DNA from 2 places in the Slackia sp. CM382 genome. Region 2 is predicted to be linked to the other one. Evidence: predicted binding sites of a transcription regulator. Region 2 holds the regulator's gene; the other holds the start of a gene.
The links. Region 2 encodes HrcA, which represses chaperone genes, less so after heat shock. Its sites were predicted from a motif close to TNTTAGCANNCNNNNNNNNNGNNTGCTAANA; they were not measured.
Positions count from the first base shown of each region.

Region 1: the regulator HrcA is predicted to act here: its motif matches at 2,022-2,052, upstream of htpG (molecular chaperone HtpG).

Region 1 is NZ_ALNO01000007.1:62,555-65,964, forward strand. Features, by position in the region: gene HMPREF1155_RS03025 (hypothetical protein) at 1-59, opposite strand, end outside; gene HMPREF1155_RS03030 (hypothetical protein) at 138-587, shown strand; gene HMPREF1155_RS03035 (4Fe-4S binding protein) at 739-927, shown strand; gene mazG (nucleoside triphosphate pyrophosphohydrolase) at 946-1,788, shown strand; gene htpG (molecular chaperone HtpG) at 2,082-3,410, shown strand, end outside.
Region 2 is NZ_ALNO01000016.1:109,868-113,277, reverse strand. Features, by position in the region: gene mtaB (tRNA (N(6)-L-threonylcarbamoyladenosine(37)-C(2))-methylthiotransferase MtaB) at 1-560, opposite strand, end outside; gene dnaJ (molecular chaperone DnaJ) at 547-1,671, opposite strand; gene hrcA (heat-inducible transcriptional repressor HrcA) at 1,687-2,685, opposite strand; gene dusB (tRNA dihydrouridine synthase DusB) at 2,896-3,410, opposite strand, start outside.

The DNA of each region.
Region 1 (3,410 bases), on a different contig from region 2:
TCGTCGATCTGCTCGATCATCTGCTCGAACTGGCCGGTGTTGACTCCGTTGGTGCACATGGCTGCCTCCTTTGGTTGTCGTATGGTGCTATTGTGCTCCTTGAACCAGCAGATGAACGTGATAAAAGGAAAAACGGAGTGAAAAAACCTCTCAAAAGTAATACGTTTTCCCGCGCACGCGATCGCGACCTGGCGCCCTACGCGGCGGCCATCGAGGGCGATCCGGATGCCTACCTGTGCGCGCTTTCATGGAAAACGCCTTCCGATGCCGCGAAGTCCGCGATTAGCGCGTCTGCTCCGCGGATCGGATACGACGCCGTATCGTTCGTTTCCGTAGGCGGTTTTTCCGCGGCGGAGGCGTTCAGGCTCGTGGAAGCGCTCGATCCGGTGGCGCTCGTCGTGCTCGACGAGCAGGCGGCGCGCCTTTTGGAAGAGGCCTATCGCAGCCAGGTCAGGCTCGATGCGGAGGGATCGCTGCTCGGTCGGCCCGTCGCGGCCTTCTCCTCGTTTTCCGACGACCTGGCCTCGGATCGGCTGAAGCAGCGCGACTGGGCGCTGCTCAAGCGACTCAGGTCGAGGCTCGGTTGACGGCCTTCTGACGCACGCATGCCGTTCGGAGTCAATTTCGCAACAGAGGTTGCAAATGCCGTGCCCCATGGTATCTTGCACTTGCCGTTTCGCCCCTTGCGTATCTGGGTGCGCGGCCTGCATGTTTTACCAAGGGGGTAAGGAGCTCATCATGTCTCATCCTGTATTTGAAATCGATGAATGCATCGGCTGCGGCATCTGCGTGGACGAATGCCCGCAGGACGTCCTCGCCATCGAAGGCGGCGTCGTCACGATCGAGAACGAAGAGGCGTGCATCGCGTGCGGCGACTGCGTCGAGGAATGCCCGATGGGCGTCATCACGGAGATCGTCGAGGACTGACGTTCGCCGAGGACTCCCATGACCGAATCCCATCCGCACGCTTCGACCCATCCCGCGTTCGACACGCTCGTTGAAACCATCGCCGCGCTCCGCGATCCTGAAACGGGGTGCCCTTGGGACAGCACGCAGACGCATGAGAGCATCGCGGCGAACATGATCGAGGAAGCGTACGAGGCCGTCGACGCGATCGAAGCGGGCGACGTCGACCACATGCGCGAAGAGCTCGGCGACGTGCTGATGCAGATTCTCCTGCAGAGCCGCATGGCCGAGGAAGAAGGCTCCTTTTCCATCGATGACGTATGCAAAGACCTTGACGACAAGCTCGTTCGCCGCCATCCGCACGTATTCGGCGGCGCGCATGCCGGGACGGCGGCCGATGTCGAGGCAATCTGGGCGCAGGTGAAGCTTTCCGAACGTGCGGCCGCGCGGGCGTCCGACGGGCTGCTGGACGCGGTGCCCAAGAACCTTCCGGCGCTGCTGCAGGCGCAGAAGATTTCGCGCAAGGCGGCGGCCGTCGGGTTTGAATGGTCCAATGAGCAGGGTGTATGGGACAAAGTCGCCGAAGAGGTCGCGGAATTCAAGGCGGCGGCGACTCCCGAGGAGGCCGCGCTCGAATTCGGCGACGTCCTGTTCGCGCTCGTGAACGTCGCGCGGTGGCGCGGCATCGATGCCGAGAGCGCGCTGCGCGCGTCGAACGCGAAATTCCGTGCGCGATGGGCCCATATGGAAGCGGAAGCCGGTGGCTCCGACGCGCTGGAAGGGCGCGATGCCGCCGAGCTCGAAGAGCTGTGGCGATCGGCGAAGGCCGATGAATCGAAGGCCGGGAAGCCACGGACCGACGCGCAGGGGCCGGACGCGTAGAGAGATCCGGCGTCGCGCCCCTTGATTCGGAATGCAAGAATTGGGGGGGGTTGGAGGAATCGCCGGAAAGCTCCTTCGGGTTCAAACCAGGCATCTCCAGAATCGAAGCTGCACGTCGCCTTCCGCCATGTCCTGCGGCATCCCTCCGCCGACTGGTGCGCGTTCCTTTCGATGCGGCAAGGTTGCGATTCGGCGACGTTTCTTGACGTGGTGAATCGCGGGGCTACAATCTGCTTTGGCACTCAAGAGGTAAGAGTGCCAAACGGTATGTCACGCGAAAGGTCGTTTTCTCCATGCGCAAATTCAAGACAGAGAGCAAGAAGCTCCTCGATCTGATGATCAACTCGATCTATACGAACCGCGAGATCTTCTTGCGCGAGCTCATCTCCAACGCCTCCGATGCGGTCGATAAGCTCTACTTCAAGAGCCTGACCGATTCCGATATTCAGTTGGCGGCCGATGAACTGGGAATTCTCGTGTCCTTCGACAAGGATGCCCGCACGATCACCGTTTCCGACTCGGGCATCGGCATGACGTCCGAAGAGCTCGATCGCAACCTGGGCACCATCGCTCATTCCGGGAGCCTTGAATTCAAGACCGAGAATCCCAAGTCGAAGGGCACAGGCGACGCCGCTGACGACGAAACCGTCGCCGACGGAGCCTCCGCGCCCGAGGCGTCTGAAGGCGCGACGGCGGAAGCTTCCGCGCCGGCCGACGCGATCGATATCATCGGGCAGTTCGGCGTCGGGTTCTACTCGGCCTTCATGGTGGCCGACCACGTGCGCGTCGTGTCGAAGGCGTACGGATCCGACGAGGCCTTCGCCTGGGAATCCAACGGCATCGAGGGCTATACGGTATCCCCTGCCGAGCGCGCAGGCCACGGCACCGACGTCATCCTGACGCTCAAGCCCTCCACCGACGAGGCCGATTACGATTCCTTCCTGAGCCAGTACGCGCTCAAGGACCTCATCAAGAAATACAGCAACTACGTGCGCTATCCCATCCGCATGGAGGTCTCGAAGTCGCGCCCGCTGCCGAAGCCCGAAGATGCCGGCGACGACTACAAGACGGAATACGAGCAGTACACGGAGCTCGAGACCATGAATTCCATGGTGCCGATCTGGAAGCGCAAGCGCTCCGACGTGACCGACGAGGAATACGCCGAATTCTACAAGGCGGATTTCCACGACTTCGCCGATCCGTTGCGTACGGTTTCCCTGCATGCGGAAGGCGCGCTGACCTACGATGCGCTGCTGTTCGTTCCGAGCCGTCCGCCCTACGACCTCTATGCGCGCGATTTCAAGAAAGGCCTTGCGCTCTATAGTTCGAATGTCCTGATCATGGACAAGTGCGAAGAGCTTCTGCCCGATTATTTCGGCTTCGTGCGCGGCGTCGTGGCAAGCGACGACCTGACGCTCAACATCTCGCGCGAAACGCTGCAGCACGATCGCCAGCTCCATGCCATCGCCAAGCGCGTGGAGAAGAAGATCAAATCCGAGCTCGCCGGCATGCGCGATACGGATCGCGAAACCTACGAGGCGTTCTTCGCCGATTTCGGTCGCAGCATCAAGCTGGGAATCTACACCTCGTACGGCATGGCGAAGGGCCAGCTCGCCGATCTG
Region 2 (3,410 bases):
GCGGCGTCGCGGGAACGGGACCTCCCGCGCGCGACATGCACGATGCAGAACGTGCAGGCGTTGTCGCAGCCATCCTGGATCTTGACGGGAACGCGCGTCGAAAACGATCCTCCGACGCGCGCCGCCGCGGCATCGGAAAGCGCGAAGGACCGGTCGGCTTTCGCGGCGCATGAAGCGGGCTCGCGATCGCCTTGCGCGCCATGCGCGCCGATGCCTGTGAGATAGTCATGCAGGGAAAGCCTCGGCACGACATCGACGCGTTCGCCCATGGCTTCGTACGTTGCCGGATCGATCGCGGATGCGCACCCGGTCACGACGACGCGGGCGTCGTCGGATGCCCGTAGGGCATGGCGCACGGCCTTGCGGGTCTTTTTCTCGGCCTCGCCCGTCACCGTGCAGGTGTTCACGACGATGAGATCGGCCGAAGACGGATCGGCTTCGATGCCGCCCGAGCCAAGGAGCATGGACGCGACCTCGTCGCTTTCGACACGGTTGACCTTGCACCCCAGGTTGACGATCGAAAAGCGCAGGCCAGCCTCGAACGCGTCAGTTGAATGCATCGCGCAGCTTCTGCAGCGGCGTACGCGGGGCGGCGACGTCTTCGCCGAACTCCTGGGCCACCGACTCGAGCATCTCGCGCTGTTTGCGCGTCACCTTCTTGGGAATGGTGACCGAAACGTGCGCATACAGATCGCCGCGCATATCGCTGTTCAGGCGCGGCATGCCGGCGCTCTTCACGCGGATGACCTGATCGTTCTGGCATCCTTCGGGAATGCGGACCTTGACCTTCTCGCCTTCGAAGATGCCCGATATCTCGACATCGGCCCCGAGTATGGCCTGGATGAAGCTTGCGTTGATGCGCGCATGCAGGTTGTCGCCGTCGCGCTCGAAGAACTCGTGCGGCTGGATGCGGCAGGTCACGATAAGGTCGCCCGCCGCAGCGCCGCGGATGCCGGCCTCGCCGAACCCGCTCACACGCAGCTGCTGCCCTTCGCGGATCCCCGCAGGAACCTCGACGCTCACGTGCTGGCGGTCGGGCACGCGTCCCTGGCCGCCGCATTCCTCGCAGGGATTGTCGATGATGCGGCCCGTGCCGCCGCAGCGTCCGCAGGTCGTTTCCGTGCGCATGTCGCCGAGGAAGGTGCGCTGGACCGTGGTCACGCGCCCGCGGCCGTGGCAGTCGGGGCAGTCGACCTCGTGCGAACCCTCGGGACGGCCCGTGCCGCCGCAGGCATCGCAGGGCGCAAGGCGGTCGTAGACGATCTCCTTCTTGACGCCCGTCGCGACCTCCTCGAGCGTCAGGCGCAGGCCGACGCCCATGTCGCGTCCCTCGCGGCGCGTCGTCGTGCGTCCTCCCGCAGCGCCTCCGAAAAAGGTCGAGAAGATATCGCCCATGCCGAAGCCGCCGAACATGTCGTCGAAATCGACCGTGCCATAACCGCCCGTGCCCGAAGCGCCCGGAATGGTGCCGAAGCGGTCGTACTGGGCGCGCTTCTGCGCGTCGGATAACACGTCGTATGCCTCGTTCAGCTCTTTGAACTGCTCTTCCGCATTGGGTGCCTTGTTGACGTCGGGATGCAGCGTGCGCGCCTTGCGACGAAACGCCTTCTTGATCTCGTCGTCGGTGGCCCCCTTGGAGACACCGAGCACCTCGTACAGGTCTTTTGCCATGTCAGGCATACCTTTCTACAGATCTTGCAGGGCGCGCTTCGCGGAGCGAACGGCCTTGATCACATTCGAATAATTCATGCGCGTCGGCCCGATGACGGCGACGATGCCCTGCGAGGGGCCCGACCCGTACGGCGCGGCGACGACCGAGACGCCCGAGAACGCTTCGTCCCCGTTTTCCGACCCGATCGAAACGCTCACGTCATCGAGCGCGTCGGAACGGTCGAACAGCCTCATGAGGACGGTGTCGTCCTCGAGCACCTGGAGAAGCGGCAGGGCGAAGCTCGTCCGGCTGAACTCGGGCTTGCGCAAAAGGGACGACAGCCCCAGGCTATGCAGGCGCGCGGAATCCTCTTGATGGAGGCAGACGACGATCTCGTCGAGGATCGTCCGGCCGAGCGCCTCCGAAAGCACGCCCGACCCCGTCGGGGCCGATGCCTTCATATCGACGACCGACCGCCCCGCAATGGCGGCGTTGATGGCGTTCTGCACGGCGGCAAGGTCGCCCGCGTCCACGTCGGAAGCGAAATCGACCGAACGGTTGAAGACCTGCCCGTCGTCGGTCACCACGACGACGAGCGCGCAGCGGGCCGACATCGACACGAGCGACACCTGCTTGACGCGGGCACCGATCACGGACGGCGCGAGCACGACGGACAGCGAATCGGTCAGATGAGACAAAGCCTCGGACACTTTGTCCATAAGGCCGTCGGCCTCGGCGGCCGCATGCCGAAGCTCGTCGAAGACAGGCAAAAGCGCCTCTTCGCCGTATTCGCGCTTGAGAAGGTCGTCCACGAGGGCGCGATAGCCGATGTCGGTCGGGATCCGCCCGGAAGAGGTGTGGGGGGAGCGGAGATACCCCTCGCCTTCGAGGACCGAAAGCTCGTTTCTGACCGTTGCAGGAGAAACCCCCAGCTCGTAGCGGTCGACAAGCGTGCGCGAGCCGACGGGCTGGGCATACGCGACGTATTCCTCTATCAGGGCTTCGAGAACCCTCTGCCTTCTGCTCGACAGCATGCCTGCACCCCCCTTGCTCCGTACGGCGTCCGATGATACATCCGCGCATGGCGCCGATGCCGGCCCATGCGTGCATGGGTGATTCTAGCAGCCGAATGCCGTAAGTGCTAAAGAGAGCATCAAAAGTTACGGTTCCGACACCGATGCGCCACGTCATGCTCGAAAAGCCGCGCGAACCGGCCGTTCGGCCCCGAGGGGGCCGGCCTCTCCTCAGACGTCGCGATACGCCCGGTCTTCTTCCTCGATGCGCGCGGCATCGGCGAGCAGCTCGTCGAGCACGCGGTCGAAGTCGTCCACGGTGACGCAGGCGTTCAAAGCGGCCCGCGCGCGCGACGCGCCCGGCACGCCATGGAGATACCACATCACGTGCTTGCGCATGTACACGACCGTGTTGCCGAGCCGGGACGAGAGCAGGTGAATGTGCCTGCGCGCCATCTCGACGCGATCCTGCCGCGTCGGATCGGGCGCGGGCGGCATCCCGTCGAGCACCCGTCGGACGTCCGCGAAGATCCAGGGATTGCCTTGGGCGCCGCGGGCGATCATCACGCCGTCGCAGCCGGTCGCCCGGACCATATCCGCCGCCGAGGCGCCGGAGACGATGTCGCCGTTGCCGATGACGGGAACGGACAGGGCCGCTTTGACGCGCGAGACGCATTCCCACTCCGAAGGACCGCGATACATCTGGGCCGCCGTGCGCCCGTGCACGGTGACGGCGGCCGCCCCGG